2 regions of the Nonomuraea sp. NPDC052634 genome follow, and region 2 is predicted to be linked to the other one. Evidence: predicted binding sites of a transcription regulator. Region 2 holds the regulator's gene; the other holds the start of a gene.
What was found. Region 2 encodes HrcA, which represses chaperone genes, less so after heat shock. Its sites were predicted from a motif close to TTGGCACTCTCNNNNNGAGAGTGCCAA; they were not measured.
Positions count from the first base shown of each region.

Region 1: the regulator HrcA is predicted to act here: its motif matches at 1,752-1,778, upstream of groL (chaperonin GroEL).

Region 1 is NZ_JBFATY010000011.1:201,947-209,710, reverse strand. It holds gene thrC (threonine synthase) at 1-791, shown strand, start outside; gene AB0K67_RS34020 (MoaD/ThiS family protein) at 817-1,092, shown strand; gene AB0K67_RS34015 (cold-shock protein) at 1,335-1,535, shown strand; gene groL (chaperonin GroEL) at 1,886-3,517, shown strand; gene AB0K67_RS34005 (YbhB/YbcL family Raf kinase inhibitor-like protein) at 3,833-4,363, opposite strand; gene AB0K67_RS34000 (AAA family ATPase) at 4,431-6,338, opposite strand; gene AB0K67_RS33995 (hypothetical protein) at 6,671-6,973, shown strand; gene AB0K67_RS33990 (DNA repair helicase XPB) at 7,195-7,764, opposite strand, start outside.
Region 2 is NZ_JBFATY010000001.1:2,707,477-2,715,240, reverse strand. It holds gene AB0K67_RS12100 (DUF4870 domain-containing protein) at 1-71, opposite strand, end outside; gene AB0K67_RS12095 (DUF3097 domain-containing protein) at 68-877, opposite strand; gene AB0K67_RS12090 (hypothetical protein) at 896-1,390, opposite strand; gene hrcA (heat-inducible transcriptional repressor HrcA) at 1,817-2,830, shown strand; gene dnaJ (molecular chaperone DnaJ) at 2,842-3,987, shown strand; gene AB0K67_RS12075 (16S rRNA (uracil(1498)-N(3))-methyltransferase) at 3,984-4,715, shown strand; gene AB0K67_RS12070 (hypothetical protein) at 4,795-5,457, opposite strand; gene AB0K67_RS12065 (SigE family RNA polymerase sigma factor) at 5,454-5,966, opposite strand; gene AB0K67_RS12060 (histidine triad nucleotide-binding protein) at 6,247-6,591, shown strand; partial or broken gene AB0K67_RS12055 (PhoH family protein) at 6,771-7,475, shown strand; partial or broken gene AB0K67_RS12050 (phosphate starvation-inducible protein PhoH) at 7,464-7,764, shown strand, end outside.

The DNA.
Region 1 (7,764 bases), on a different contig from region 2:
GCGCCGGGCTGGAGGCGTGCGTGTTCATCCCGGCCAACCTGGAGCAGGCGAAAATCGCCATGGCGCGGGTCTTCGGCGGCAAGCTCATCGGCATCGAGGGCACGTACGACGACGTCAACCGGTTCTGCTCGGAGCTCATCGGCGACCCGCTCGGCGACAAGTGGGGCTTCGTCAACGTCAACCTGCGGCCCTACTACGCGGAGGGCTCCAAGACGCTCGCGTACGAGATCGCCGAGCAGCTCGGCTGGCGGCTGCCCGAGCAGATCATCATCCCCATCGCCTCCGGCTCCCAGCTCACGAAGATCGACAAGGGCTTCCAGGAGCTCATCAAGCTGGGGCTCGTCGAGGACACGCCGTACAAGATCTTCGGCGCGCAGGCGGCCGGGTGCTCGCCGGTGTCCACCGCGTTCAAGGCGGGCCACGACGTCGTGCGGCCGGTCAAGCCCGACACCATCGCCAAGTCGCTGGCCATCGGCAACCCGGCCGACGGGCCGTACGTGCTGGACATCGCCCGGCGCACCGGCGGGGCCGTCGAGGACGTCACCGACGAGGAGATCGTGGCCGCCATCAAGCTGCTGGCCTCGACGGAGGGCGTCTTCGCCGAGACCGCGGGCGGCGTCACGGTGGGCGTGCTGAAGAAGCTCACCGAGAACGGCGTGCTCGACCCCGAGGCCCTGACCGTGGTGCTCAACACCGGTGACGGGCTCAAGACGCTCGACGCGATCAGCGACGACGCCGTACCCACGGCCGTGATCCGGCCCTCCCTCGACGCGTTCCGCGCGACTGTCTGATCAATCAGGAAAGGCGACTATAACCATGAGCGTTTCTGTGCGGATTCCCACCATTCTGCGCACATACACCGGGGGCAACGCCGAGGTCAGTGGCGAGGGCGCGACTCTTCGTGACGTGCTCACCAAGCTCGACGCGGACTACCCGGGCATCGGCGCCAGAATTCTGGATGAATCGGGCAAGATTCGTCGTTTTGTCAACGTTTACGTGGGAGAAGAGGACGTCCGATTCGCCCAGGGGCTCGACACTCCGGCCCCCGACGGCGTTCAGATCTCCATCATCCCGGCCGTCGCCGGCGGCTGAGTGTCGAGGATCACATCCTGAAGGCGCCCCTAGTGGGCGCCTTCTCCTTTTCCAGGCCCAATTCAACGTTGAACGACCTTCGGATGGGTGAAATAGGCTGTTTGCAGATTGACTCTGTTGCCAAACCCCTTGCCACAGGTATGGTCGAGGCGATCGTCCGGCTGATTTTCCGTTAAGTCGGGCGATTACAGGTCTCGCGGAGGAATGGGCGAGATCTGGTAGACCAGTAAGAGGAGTCGGAAGTGGCGCAGGGCACCGTCAAGTGGTTCAACGCGGACAAGGGCTACGGCTTCATCGCGGTAGACGGTGGTAAGGATGTATTCGTCCATTACTCAGCGATCCTGATGGACGGGTACCGATCTCTCGAGCAGGGACAGCGCGTCGAGTTCGAGATCACGCAGGGCCAGAAGGGACCGCAGGCGGAGTCCGTCCGCACTGTCTGATCCACGACCTGGTACGCACCGGGTGGGTTCGCACGGCAGCGCAGTCCGTGCGAGCCCTCATCACTCTTTCGTCGACTCGCGTACGGTGGGCCGCCCGGCGGCTCGCCGTACCGGCGCATATGAGCGCAGACCAGCAAAAGGCCGTTGACCTGGGAGAAAGCAGGGAGAGCAGGGGCGTTCGCTTGCACTCGGCAGGGTAGAGTGCTAAACAGTTCGTTGGCACTCTGTGCAGTAGAGTGCCAACACCGGATCGGGACGATGGGGTCTGCCGAAGGAGATGCTGACCCATGCCGTCGCGGGCGTCGGCTCGGTCCACGACAAGCCACCCTGCAACTGGGAGGTCTAGCCTTATGGCAGCCAAGATGATCGCGTTTGACGAGGACGCCCGGCGCGGTCTCGAGCGCGGTATGAACCAGCTCGCCGACGCCGTGAAGGTGACCCTGGGCCCGAAGGGCCGCAACGTCGTGCTGGAGAAGAAGTGGGGCGCCCCCACGATCACCAACGACGGTGTGTCCATCGCCAAGGAGATCGAGCTCGAGGACCCCTGGGAGAAGATCGGCGCCGAGCTGGTCAAGGAGGTCGCCAAGAAGACCGACGACGTGGCCGGTGACGGCACCACCACGGCCACCGTGCTCGCCCAGGCGCTGGTGCGCGAGGGTCTGCGTAACGTCGCCGCCGGGGCCAACCCGATGGCCCTGAAGAAGGGCATCGAGGCCGCCGTCGAGCGCGTCAGCGAGGAGCTCTCCAAGCTGGCCAAGGACGTGGAGACCAAGGAGCAGATCGCTTCGACCGCCTCCATCTCCGCCGCCGACCCCGAGATCGGCTCGCTCATCGCCGAGGCGATGGACAAGGTCGGCAAGGAAGGCGTCATCACCGTCGAGGAGAGCAACACCTTCGGCCTGGAGCTCGAGCTCACCGAGGGTATGCGCTTCGACAAGGGCATGACCTCGATGTACTTCGTGACCGACTCCGACCGCATGGAGGCCGTTCTCGAAGACCCCTACATCCTGATCGTCAACAGCAAGGTCTCCGCCAACAAGGACCTGCTGCCGCTGCTCGACAAGGTCGTCCAGTCGGGCAAGCCGCTGCTGATCATCGCCGAGGACATCGAGGGCGAGGCCCTGGCCACCCTGGTCGTCAACAAGATCCGCGGCCTGTTCCGCTCCGTCGCCGTCAAGGCTCCGGGCTTCGGTGACCGCCGCAAGGCGATGCTCAACGACATCGCGATCCTGACCGGCGGCCAGGTCATCGCCGAGGAGGTCGGTCTCAAGCTCGAGAACGCCACCCTCGACCTGCTCGGCCGCGCCCGCAAGGTCGTCGTGACCAAGGACGAGACCACGATCGTCGACGGCGCCGGTGACGCCGAGCAGATCGCCGGCCGGGTCAACGAGATCCGCGCCGAGATCGAGCGCACCGACTCCGACTACGACCGCGAGAAGCTCCAGGAGCGTCTGGCCAAGCTGGCCGGCGGTGTCGCCGTCATCAAGGCCGGTGCCGCCACCGAGGTCGAGCTCAAGGAGCGCAAGCACCGCATCGAGGACGCCGTCCGCAACGCGAAGGCGGCCGTCGAGGAGGGCATCGTCCCCGGCGGTGGCGTGGCGCTGCTGCAGGCCGGCGCCAAGGCCTTCGACAAGCTGGAGCTCAACGGCGACGAGGCCACCGGTGCCGCCATCGTCAAGAAGGCGCTGGAGGAGCCGCTCAAGCAGATCGCGGTCAACGCCGGCCTCGAGGGCGGCGTCGTGGTCGAGCGCGTCCGCAACCTCACCCCGGGTGAGGGCCTCAACGCCGCGACCGGCGAGTACGTCAACATGTTCGAGTCCGGCATCATCGACCCGGCCAAGGTGACGCGCTCCGCGCTGCAGAACGCCGCCTCCATCGCGGCGCTGTTCCTGACCACCGAGGCCGTCATCGCCGAGAAGCCGGAGAAGGCTCCGGCTGCTGCCGGCGCGGGCATGCCCGGCGGCGGCGACATGGACTTCTAAGTCTTCATCCGTCGCACAGACGAAGAGCGGTCCGGGATTCTCCGGGCCGCTCTTTTCTTGTCGACCGGCCGGTACTTTCCGTATGGGATCCGCTACCTCTGGCGAGGAAGGGGGAGTGGCCGCGACTTCCCCTGGCACGAACACGAAGGAGTGGCGGATGTTCGCTTGCGGCAAGCGCACGCCGCTCGACGTCTCGCGGACGGTCGCTCGCTGCGGCGCGTGCCGGAACGCGTTCGCCGGAAAAGGGGGCGTGAAAAAGGGCCTGCCGGGAAAGGACCGGCAGGCCCGTCGGAAAAGGTCACTCGGATGGGCTGATCAGACGCCGAAGTGGGCGACGATGAAGCCGCGGGCCAGCAGATTGGCGTTGATGTTGAAGCCGACCACGGCGGGGCTGGCGTCGCTGTCCACACCCAGCTTCTCGACGCTCAGCGCGTGCACGGTGAACACGTAGCGGTGCGGGTCACCGGGCGGCGGGGCGGCGCCGCCGTACGCCTTGGTGCCGTAGTCGGTGCGGGCGTGCACGGCGCCCTCGGGCAGGCCCTTGAAGTCGGGGGCCGTGCCGGCGCCCGTGGGCAGCTCGGTCACCGAGGCGGGCAGGTCGAACAGCACCCAGTGCCAGAAGCCGCTGCCGGTGGGCGCGTCGGGGTCGAAGCAGGTGACGGCGTAGCCGCGGGTGCCATCGGGAGCACCGGACCAGCGCAGGTGCGGCGACAGGTTGCCGCCCGTCATGCCCCAGTCGTTGAAGACGTGGAGGTCGGGCAGGCGTTCGCCGTCCTGGATGTCGTCGCTCTCGACCACGAGCGCGGGGACCGATGGCAGGAATTCATGGGGAAGCGGTGCGGGCACGGCATCCTCCTTGGGTGAGAGCTAGGTGCTTGCCCAGCCATCCTAGAAGCGGCCGTGCCCGCGCAGCTCACACCTGAAGCTCGGCGGGCAGCGGCTTGTCGTGCAGGACGGTCAGCGAGGTGACCGCACGGGTCAGCACGACGTACAGCCGGGCCAGGCCCCTGGGCTCGGCGGCCACGATGTCGGCCGGCTCGACGACGATGACGTGGTCGTATTCGAGACCCTTGGCCAGCGTGGCGGGCACGACGAGCAGGCGGTGCTCCTCGGTGGAGTCGGGGTCGAGCACGGCGTGCGGCAGGGCGGACAGCGCCTGCGAGACGGTCTCCACCAGGGCGTCGGGGGCGATGACGGCGATCGAGCCCTCCTTGGCGAGCGCCTGCTCCGCCGCCTCGGCGACCGAGCCGCCGGGCAGCACGGTGAGCGAGCCGACGCCGGGGCGCAGCGAGCGCGGTGCGGCCAGGCCGGGGGCGATGGACGGCAGCAGCCGGGCCGCGTAGTCGAGCACCTCGCGCGGCACGCGGAAGCCGAGCGTCAGCTCCGTCACCTCGCCGTCGCGCTGGCCGAGGTGTTCGAGCACGGTCTCCCACGAGGTGGCAGACCACGGGGTGGTGCCCTGGGCGAGGTCGCCGAGCACGGTGGCCGAGCCGTTGCGGCAGCGCCGGCCGAGCGCCCTGAGCTGCATCTCGGACAGGTCCTGGGCCTCGTCCACGACCAGGTGGCCGAGGGAGGGCGTGCGTTCCATGAGGTCGTTCAGCTCGTCGAGGAGCGCCGCGTCCGCCGCCGACCACTTCGCCGACTTCCAGCTCCGGTACGGCTTGCGCCAGATGAGCAGCTCCTGCTCCTCGGCCGTCAGGTCGGACTTGGCGGCCTTGGCGAGGAAGCCGGGGTCTGACAGCAGGCGGTAGAGCACCTGGTCGGCCGTCAGCTTGGGCCAGACGGCGTCCACGAGCTGCTTGACCGGCTTCGACCTGGCCACCGCGTCCTGGACGCGGTCGTCGGGCGACTCGCCGCGCTGCTCCATGCGGACGAGCACCATGTGGGCGAGGCGCTGGGCGAGCGCCGCGCGGCCCGGGTTGTAGCGGGTGGTGCCGCGCAGGGAGGCGACGATCTCGCGTACCTCGTAGTCGGCCACCCGGTAGCGGTAGGCGCCCTTGGTGTAGACGAGGCCGTCTTCCGGCTTGGTGATGTGCAGCCAGAGCGCGCGCTCCAGGACGGCGGCCATCCTGGCGTCGCCCTTCACGGCGGCGACCTCGGGAGCCTCGGGCGCGGCGTGCTCGCCGAGCAGCCCGGCCACCGTGGTCTGGTCGACCTTGACCTCGCCGAGCGCGGGCAGCACGGAGGAGATGTACGACAGGAAGGCCCGGTTGGGGCCGACGATCATGACGCCCGACCTGGCCAGCCGCTCGCGGTGGGTGAACAGCAGGTAGGCGGCGCGGTGCAGGCCGACGGCGGTCTTCCCGGTGCCGGGCGCGCCCTGGACACAGACGGTCTTGGCGAGCGTGGAGCGGACGATCTCGTCCTGGTCGGGCTGGATGGTGGCGACGATGTCGCGCATCGGGCCCGTACGGGGGCGCTCGATCTCCTCGGTGAGGATCTTCGACGGGCCGATCTCGCCGCCCTCGGCCAGCGGCTCGTCCTCGTACGCGGTGAGCGTCCCGCCCTGGTAGCCGAAGCGGCGCCGCAGGATGACGCCCATCGGGTCGGCCGGGCTGGCCTGGTAGAACGGGCGGGACACCGGCGCCCGCCAGTCGATCACCAGGGGCTTGCTGTGGGCGTCGTGGACGTGGCGGCGCCCGACGTAGATGGTGCCGGGCAGCTCGTCGCCCTCGGCGCGGTCGAGCCGGCCGAAGAACAGCGGGGTGTCGGGGTGGTCGGCCAGCGCGGCCACCCGCTGGTCGAGCAGGGATTGCAGGATCTGCTGGGAGACCCAGTCGCCGGCGGCGTCGGCCGACAGGGACTCGGCATGCTCACGCATGGCCTTGAGCGCGGCTCTGGACTCCGCCAGGTGCCGTTGCTCGGCCGCGAGTACGTCGGATGGGTCGTCGGCGTCGATGCCGCTCCCTGGGCCGCTCCCTGGGCCGCTCCCTGGGCCGGTCCCTGGGCCGGTCTCCGGGCCGGTCGCTGGGCGTATGTCAGGGGCCATCTGGTGTCCGGGCATGCGGAAGTGCCTCCCTGGAGTACGTGAACGGAGGTGGTCAAGGCAGCGAATCCGCCAGTTTAGTGCCGAGTCCGGCGGCCCTCCAAAGCATTTACTCGCGGGCGACCGGGTACGCATAGGAGGTGCTCCGGCTCCGTGTCTCACCGATCGTGCCCACGATCGCGAGCTTCCTGCTCGCGGCGCTGTGGGCCGCTTCGGTGTTCGCCGGTTGGGGGCTTCAGGCGTTTTGCGCCGGCGATGAGAGCCCATCGACGTGCGCGCAGCGGCTTGATACCGTCTCCACGGTGTCCGCGCTGTTCGCCGCGCTGGCAGCCTGCTGCACGGCGGCCGCCTGGCTGTTCCCGTGGTCCAGGGCCGATTCGCGCACGTTCGCGCGCCTCATGGGCGCGGGGGTGCTGGCCTGGATCGTGGCCGAGGGCGTGTTGTTCCTCGGGGGACTGCTGGCGCGCTGAGCCGGGCGGAAAGGTGCGACAGCCGTCATCCTGGAAATACCGAAAAATTCGGGCATTTCAGGTGCGTTTGTCGGATCATGGGGGTATGTCGCAGGCGGCGTGATAGTACGCAGGTGAGGGGGGTGGTTCGAATGTCGTCGGCCCGCGGAGTCTCGTGGACGTGACACCACGGTGAATGCTCGGCCGCTCGGGTGAGAGCGGCCGGGCATCGCGACCGATCCTCACACCCCGCCGAGCACGTCGTCGGCGTCGATGATCTGGTACGCGTATCCCTGCTCGGCCAGGAACCGCTGCCGGTGCGCCGCGAACTCCTGATCGACGGTGTCCCTGCTGACCACTGTGTAGAACCGGGCGCCACCGCCGTCGGCCTTGGGCCGCAGCACCCGCCCGAGCCGCTGCGCCTCCTCCTGGCGGGAGCCGAACGTCCCCGACACCTGGATCGCGACGGCCGCCTCCGGCAGGTCGATGGAGAAGTTGGCCACCTTCGACACCACCAGCACCTGAATCTCCTTGTCGCGGAACGCCTGATAGAGGCGCTCGCGCTCCTTGACCCTGGTGTCGCCCTTGATTACCGGCGCGTTGAGGTGCTCGCCCAGCTCGTCGAGCTGATCGATGTACTGCCCGATGACCAGCACCTGCTCGCCCAGGTGCCGCCGCACCAGCGCCTCGGTGACGCGCGTCTTCGACGGCGTGGTGGCGCAGAAGCGGTAGCGCTCCTCGGCCTCGGCCATCGCGTACGCCAGCCGCTCGTCGTCGGTCAGCGTCACCCGCACCTCGACGCAGTCGGCGGG
Region 2 (7,764 bases):
ACCTTGCGGGTCGCGTCGTCGTCGGGGGAAGGTCGGGGCGGGTCCTGGCCGGCATGGGGGTCTTGGCTCATGGTGCCTCCGTAACGAAGTCGATCAGCTCCTCGACCCGGCCGAGCAGCGCCGGCTCCAGGTCCGTGTACGTCGAGACGGCGCCGAGGATGCGCCGCCACGCCTCCGCGGGCTCCATGCGCCAGCCCAGCGCGGCGATGACACCCTCCTTCCACGGCACGCCGCGCGGCACCTCCGGCCAGGCCGGGATGCGCAGCACGGACGGTTTGACCGCCTGCCAGATGTCGACGAACGGGTGGCCGACCACGAGCACATCGGGGGAGGTGATCTCGGCGGCGATCCGGCTCTCCTTGGAGCCGGGCACCAGGTGGTCGACGAGCACGCCGAGCCGCCGCCCCGGCTCGGGGCGGAACTCTTCGACGATGGCGGGCAGGTGGTCGATGCCTTCGAGGTATTCGACGACCACGCCTTCGACCCGCAGGTCGTGGCCCCAGATCTTCTCGACGAGCGCGGCGTCGTGGACGCCCTCGACGTAGATGCGGCTCTGCCGGGCCACTCGCGCCCGCAGGCCCTCGACGGCGATGGAGCCCGACGCGCTGCGCCTGGGGCCCGCGGGGGCGGGCGCGGCAGGGCGTATCAGCGTGACGGGCTTGCCCTCGAGCAGGAACGCGGCGGGCGCGAGCGGGAAGAGCCGGCGGTTGCCGAACCGGTCTTCAAGGGTGACGGCCTCCTTGTCGCACGCCACCACGGCGCCGCAGAAGCCGCTGTCGGCGTCCTCCACGACGAGGTCCCGCTCGGCGGGCACCTTGGGGATCTTCCCCTTGCCCGGCCGCCGCCAGTTTCCCGCCAGAACATCGCCCTCGTACACAGGGGGGACCGTAGCAAATCACCCGCTGACCGCAAGGCGCTTGCGGGCGCCGCTGCGGCGGACGAGGACGACGATCGTGCCTGCGACGGCGGCGAGCAGCCCGGCGCCCGAGACGGCGATGATGGTGATCATGCCGTCGGCGAGACCGGTCGCGACGGAGTAGGAGTCGCGGCCGACGCCGTAGCGAACGGTGGCCTTCTCCTCGTTGACGCAGGTCAGCTCGTAGTCGCCCTTGGCCGGGGCGTTGATCACGAGGAACTGCTCCCAGACCGCGTCTCCCGCCTCGATCATCCGCCGGTCGGGGGTCTTGGCCAGCTTGGCGTCCCCGCTGATGGAGCAGTCATAGGTGACCTGGGTGTCGCTCGCGAGGTAGACGCCGGGCTTGTCGGCCGGGTCCACCGTCACCGTGATCTTTTCGCCGGACGCGAACGTCTGTTTGGGCACCAGGTCAGAGGCGGCGCCCATACCGTTCGCGAACAGCACGATCCCGGCCGCCGCGCAGGCCAGGAACACCCCCCAGGCGGCCGCGATCCACCACAGGCTGGGCTTTATGGCTTTGGAGTCGATTCGTGGTGGAAATTGGGTCTGTTGGCCGTATTGTCCGTACTGAGATGGCGGGCCGAACTGACCCGGGCCACCGTACGGCGGTGGGCCCTGTGGAGGTACGGGCTGCCGGCCGTGTTGGGGTGGTTCCTGCGGAGGCTGCCACGGCGGCTGTCCGTACGGTGCCGGTCCGTGGCCGGGCGGCGGGCCGTACGTCGGGGGCCGGGAATCGTCGGTCATGAGGGCAAGTGTGAGGCCTGCTGCTCGCAGGAAGCCAGAAGCAGTTGGGACGCGGTGTTATCGCACCTTGTGACCGAGAGCCGTACACTTGGCACTCGGGAACACAGAGTGCTAGACACCACGTTCCTGTAAGGGACAGAGGCAGGAGGTGAGCACGTGCTCGACGATCGGAAGCTGGCGGTGCTCCGGGCCATTGTCGAAGACTACGTGTCCACCAACGAACCGGTGGGCTCCAAGGCGCTGGCCGAGCGTCACAATCTGAAGGTCTCCCCGGCGACGGTCAGGAACGACATGGCCGCGCTGGAGGAGGAAGGCTACATCACCCAGCCACACACCAGCGCGGGCCGCGTGCCGACGGACAAGGGCTACCGCCTGTTCGTCGACCGGCTCTCGCAGGTCAAGCCGCTGTCGGCGGCCGAGCGGCGGGCCATCGAGACGTTCCTCGCGGGCGCCGTCGACCTCGACGACGTGGTCACCCGTACGGTCCGGCTGCTGGCGCAGCTCACCCGGCAGGTCGCGGTCGTCCAATACCCGACGCTCACCCGCTCGACGGTCCGGCACGTCGAGCTCGTTCCCCTGACCGAGCGGCGGGTCATGCTCGTGCTCATCACCAACACCGGCCGCGTCGAGCAGCGGGTGGTGGAGCTGCCGGAAGTGGTGGAGGACCACCGCATCGCCAACCTGCGCGCCGTGCTCAACGCCTGCCTCGACGGCTGCGGCTTGAGCGCCGTGCCCGAGCTGGTCGCCGACCTGCCGGAAAGGCTTCCCGTCGAAGACCGGCCCGCCGCGGCGACGATCCTCTCCGTGCTGCTCGAGACGCTGGTCGAACGGCACGACGAGAAGGTCGTGTTCGCCGGAGCGGCCAACCTCGCCGGCGCCGACTTCGCCACCGGTCTGCGCGACGTGCTGGAGGCGCTTGAGGAGCAGGTCGTCCTCATGCGGCTGCTCGGCGAGACATCCTCAGACACCCCGTCCGCGCTCACCGTGCGCATCGGATCGGAAAACCCCTACCTGCGGGGCACATCCGTCGTCGCGACCGGATACGGTTCTGGCGACAACCAACTCGCCCGGCTCGGCGTTCTGGGCCCGACCAGGATGGACTACCCCGTGACGATGGGCGCCGTACGCGCGGTGGCACGCTACGTCAGCCAGATCCTGGCTGCATCATAAGAGGTCGATAAGTGGCAAACAGCGACTACTACGCCACCCTCGGGGTGCGCCGTGACGCAAGTCAGGACGAGATCAAAAAGGCGTACCGCCGGCTCGCTCGCGAGCTGCACCCTGACGTGAACCCCGATCCTGACACCCAGGAGCGGTTCAAAGAGATCACGCAGGCCTACGAGGTGCTGTCCGACCCGAACAAGCGCCAGATGTACGACCTGGGTGGCGACCCCTTCGGCGGCGGCGGTGCGGGAGCGGGCGCCGGTGCCGGCGGGTTCGGAGCGGGCTTCCCGTTCAGCGACATCATGGACGCCTTCTTCGGCACCGCCACCGGTGCCAGGGGGCCGCGCTCGCGTGCCCGCAGGGGCCGCAACGCCACGATCAGGGTCGAGCTCGACCTGCGCGAGACGGCCTTCGGCACGACCCGCGAGCTCGCCGTGGACACGGCCGTGCTCTGCGACGTCTGCCACGGGGCCGGCACCGCACCCGGCACCCACCCCGACACCTGTGACATGTGCAGCGGGCGCGGCGAGATCTCCCAGGTCACGCGGTCCTTCCTGGGCCAGGTCATGACCTCGCGTCCCTGCCCGCAGTGCGGCGGCTTCGGCACCATCATCCGCCACCCCTGCCAGGAGTGCTCCGGCGACGGCCGGGTGCGCACCCGCCGTACGATCAAGGTCCGCATCCCCGCGGGCGTCGAGGACGGCACCCACATCCAGCTCGCCGGCGAGGGCGAGGTCGGCCCCGGCGGCGGCCCGCCCGGAGACCTGTTCCTGGAGATCGCCGAGCGGCCCCACGAGATCTTCGAACGGCGCGGTGACGACCTCCACTGCACCGTGCAGATCCCGATGACGGCCGCGGCGCTCGGCACCGTGCTGACGGTGGACACCCTCGACGGCACCGAAGAGGTCGACGTCCGGCCAGGCACGCAGTCCGGCCAGGTCATTACCATGTACGGCAGGGGCGTCCAGCGGCTCAACGAGTCCGGCAGGGGCGACCTGCTCATCCACGTCAACGTCGAGACGCCGACCCGCCTCGACTCCGCTCAGGAGGAGTTGCTGCGCGAGCTGGCCAGGCTGCGAGGTGAGGAGCGCCCGCCTGGCAAGTTCGCACCGGGTCAGCAGGGTTTTTTCTCCCGCCTGCGTGACGCCTTCAACGGCCGGTGACGGCGCCGGTCTTCCTCTGCGAGCGCGAGCGCCTCGACGGGGCCGAGCTGACGCTGGAGGGCCCCGAGGGGCGGCACGCGGCCGCCGTGCGCCGGCTGCGGCCCGGTGAGCGCGTCGACCTCACCGACGGCGCGGGCGCGGTGGCCGAGTGCGTCGTACGCGAGACGCTGAAGGACAGGCTCCGGCTCGACGTGCTGCGCCGCTACGACGTCGAACGGCCGGCGCTCCGGCTGACGGTCGTCCAGGGCCTGCCCAAGGGCGACAGAGGCGAGCTGGCCGTGGAGATGATGACCGAGGCCGGCGTCGACGTGATCGTGCCGTGGGCGGCCGCGCGCAGCATCACCCAGTGGAAGGGCGATAAGGTCGCCAAGGCACTGGGCCGCTGGCGCTCCACCGCGCGCGAGGCCGGCAAGCAGGCCCGCCGCTTCCACCTGCCCGAGGTGGCCGACCTCGCCTCCACCGCCCAGGTCGAGCGGTTGCTGTCGGAGGCCGCGCTGGGCCTGGTGCTGCACGAGGAGGCCACCGAGCCGCTGTCGGGCGTGGCGCTGCCCGCCGAGGGCGACATCGTCATGGTGGTCGGCCCCGAGGGCGGGGTCTCGGAGGAGGAGCTGGCCAGGTTCACGGCGGCCAAGGCGGCGCCCGTGCTGCTCGGCCCGACGGTCCTGCGCACGTCCACGGCGGGGGTGGCGGCGGCGTCCGTCCTGTTCAGCCGTACGGGGCGCTGGTGAGCCTCTGACGCTCTTCAGGGCGTCTTTCAGTGCCTGTTTTTCGGGGCCTGTTTTTCAGGGCCTGTTTTTCAGGGCCTGTTCAGGGCGTGGGCTGCGTGTCCTGCAGCGGCGTGGACGCCTCGACGGGCGGCGTCTCGGTCATCACGTCCTCGGGAGGGCACTCCTCGGGCGGGCACGGCGACGGCGGCGCGGACGTCTCGATCATCGTGGGGCTCGGCGTCGGCGTGGGCGACGGCGAGAGCGTGGGGCAGTCGGCCGGCGGCTCGGCTTCATCGGCGAGCGCCGACGGACAGGGGGTGGGGGTGGGCGTGGGAGTAGGTGACGGCCTGCTGGTCGAGTCGGCCTTGCGGGTCACCTTGGGGGTCGCGGGCTCCGACGTGGCGGGCGGCAGCACCACCGGATGGGACTGGCGGGGCAGGACACTGGTGACCGGCGGGTCGATGGAGCGGGTGGTCGAGGAGTTGGACGGCACCTTGGTCGTCTCATCGTCCACGACCTGCACGGGAGCCCGGTCGATGATCTGGGAGCGCAGGCCGGGGACGGCCAGCACGATCGTGCCGGCCACCAGGACCGCGCCGGCCGCGGCCGCCCCCGCTCGCCACCAGAACAGCCTTCGTACGTTGCGCCGCTCGATGCGAGCACGGATGATCTCCAGTCCGTCCGGCGAGGGCACGACCGCGTCCGCCTCCGCGCGGAGCGCACGGCGCAGCAGGTCGCCGTACTCGTCGGGGGGCTGGGTCATGACATCTTCTCCAGGACCGATCGCAAGGCGGCCATGCCACGTGCCGTGTGGCTCTTGACCGCCCCCTTGCTGATGCCCATGGCGTGAGCGATCTCAGCTTCGGACAGATCACCGTAGTAGCGTAGAACCAGTGCTTCTCTCTGTCGGGTGGGCAGGGCACGTAACGCCTCGATCACAGCAGAACGTTCCAGCTCCCCGATGGCGCCGTTTTCGGCACTCGGCGCGTCAGGCAGACCTTTCGGAGCATACTTCTCGACGACCGCGCGGTGGCGCAGCACTGACCGGGACCGGTTGACGACAGACTGGCGCAGGTAGGCAAGTGCTTTGTCGGGGTCGCGCAGCCTGCGCCAGGCACCATGGATGGCGACGAACGCATCCTGCACGACTTCCTCAGCTGTTGCTATGTCGCGCACCAGCAACACAGCGAGACGCACCAACGACCGAAAATGAGCGCTGTACAGCGCCGTCACGGCCATGTCGGCATCCCACCCGACCGGCACCGCCCCCATCGACCTGTCGGCCAGAAGGGTTTCGGTGGTCACATCAGTGGGACGCGCGGCCTTCCCAGAGGGTTTACGCTCTTCCGGTTCTGGAGGTTTCCCCGGTTCCTTAGGGTGCATTACCCAGTCTGTGTCCTCGCCAGGTGGCGCTCGCCCGACCCTGAATCGTCTTTTCTGCTGTAGTTTCGCACACTCACCCTAACCTTGTTGATCTTCCTGTGCACGACACAGGTGATTACCGATTCGCAACGGACTCGGCCGGGGGCGGCGCCCTCGGTAGGCTGATCGGGTGAGCGATTGCCTCTTCTGCAAAATCGTCGCCAAGGAGATTCCCGCCGAGATCGTTTACGAAACCGGCAGGACCCTGGCGTTCCAGGACATCAACCCGCAGGCGCCGACCCACGTGCTCGTCATCCCGAAGGAGCACCACGCCAACGCCGCGGCGCTCGCCCAGGCCGACGACGGGCTCGCTGACGAGGTGCTCAAGACCGCGCACGAGGTGGCCGTGATGCGCGGCGTCGCCGAGCGCGGCTACCGCGTGGTCTTCAACACCGGACCCGGCGCGGGCCAGACGGTCTTCCACGTCCACGCTCACGTGCTGGGCGGGCGCGACCTGACCTGGCCGCCGGGCTGACGGCCGGAGGCGGCCGGCCCCGATCGGCCCCGATCGGATCCGATCGGACTCCGATCGGACTCCGATCGAACAGGGCCGGACGCTGCGATATCGGGGCGAGCAATCGGCCTGGCCCCGGATACGATGGGCGGAGAAGAACTCCGAAAGAGACCGGGAGGCATCAGGCCGCTGGCCTGCCCATGTCCGAACTACATGAATCCCGACGTACAGCACCTCCCTCGCGGACTCAAGCGAAGGTGCTGATACCGGACGAATACCCGATGGTCAGCCTCCTGGGCTCCGGCGATGAGCTGTTGCGCGTCATCGAAGGCGCCTTCCGGGCCGACATCCACGTACGCGGTAACGAGATCACCGTCACCGGCAGCCCTGACGAGAGCGGCACCGTCGTACGCCTCTTCGAGGAGCTCGTCGAGGTCCTGCGCAGCGGCGGGGAGCTGAGCCCCGACGCGGTCGAGCGCAGCATCGCCATGCTGCGCATGACCTCCGACAGGCCGGCAGAGGTGCTCTCGCTCGACATCCTGTCGTCGCGGGGCCGCACCATCCGTCCCAAGACCGTCAACCAGAAGCGCTACGTCGACGCCATCGACAAGCACACCATCGTCTTCGGCATCGGCCCCGCCGGCACCGGCAAGACGTACCTGGCGATGGCCAAGGCGGTGCGCGCGCTGCAGGAGAAGCGGGTCAACCGCATCATCCTGACCCGTCCCGCGGTCGAGGCGGGCGAGCGGCTGGGCTTCCTGCCCGGCACCCTGTACGAGAAGATCGACCCATACCTGCGGCCGCTCTACGACGCGCTGCACGACATGGTCGACCCCGACTCCATCCCCAAACTGATGGCCGCGGGCACCATCGAGGTCGCGCCGCTCGCCTACATGCGCGGGCGGGCCCAGCCGGTCGGCAGCAAGGTGCTGACGCCCGACGGCTGGCGCCCCATCGGCGAGCTGGAGGTCGGCGATCTCGTCGTCGGGTCCGATGGCGAGCCGACGCCCGTGCTGGGGGTCTACCCGCAGGGTGAGAAGAAGATCTACCGCCTGTCCAGCCAGGACGGCGCCTCGGTCCTGGCCAGCGAAGACCACCTGTGGACCGTCCGCGACGGCCGCGGCGGGCCTTGGCGGGTGCTGGAGACCAAGGAGCTGGCAGGCGACCTCGGTCCCGCCGGTGAGCGCAGGTGGG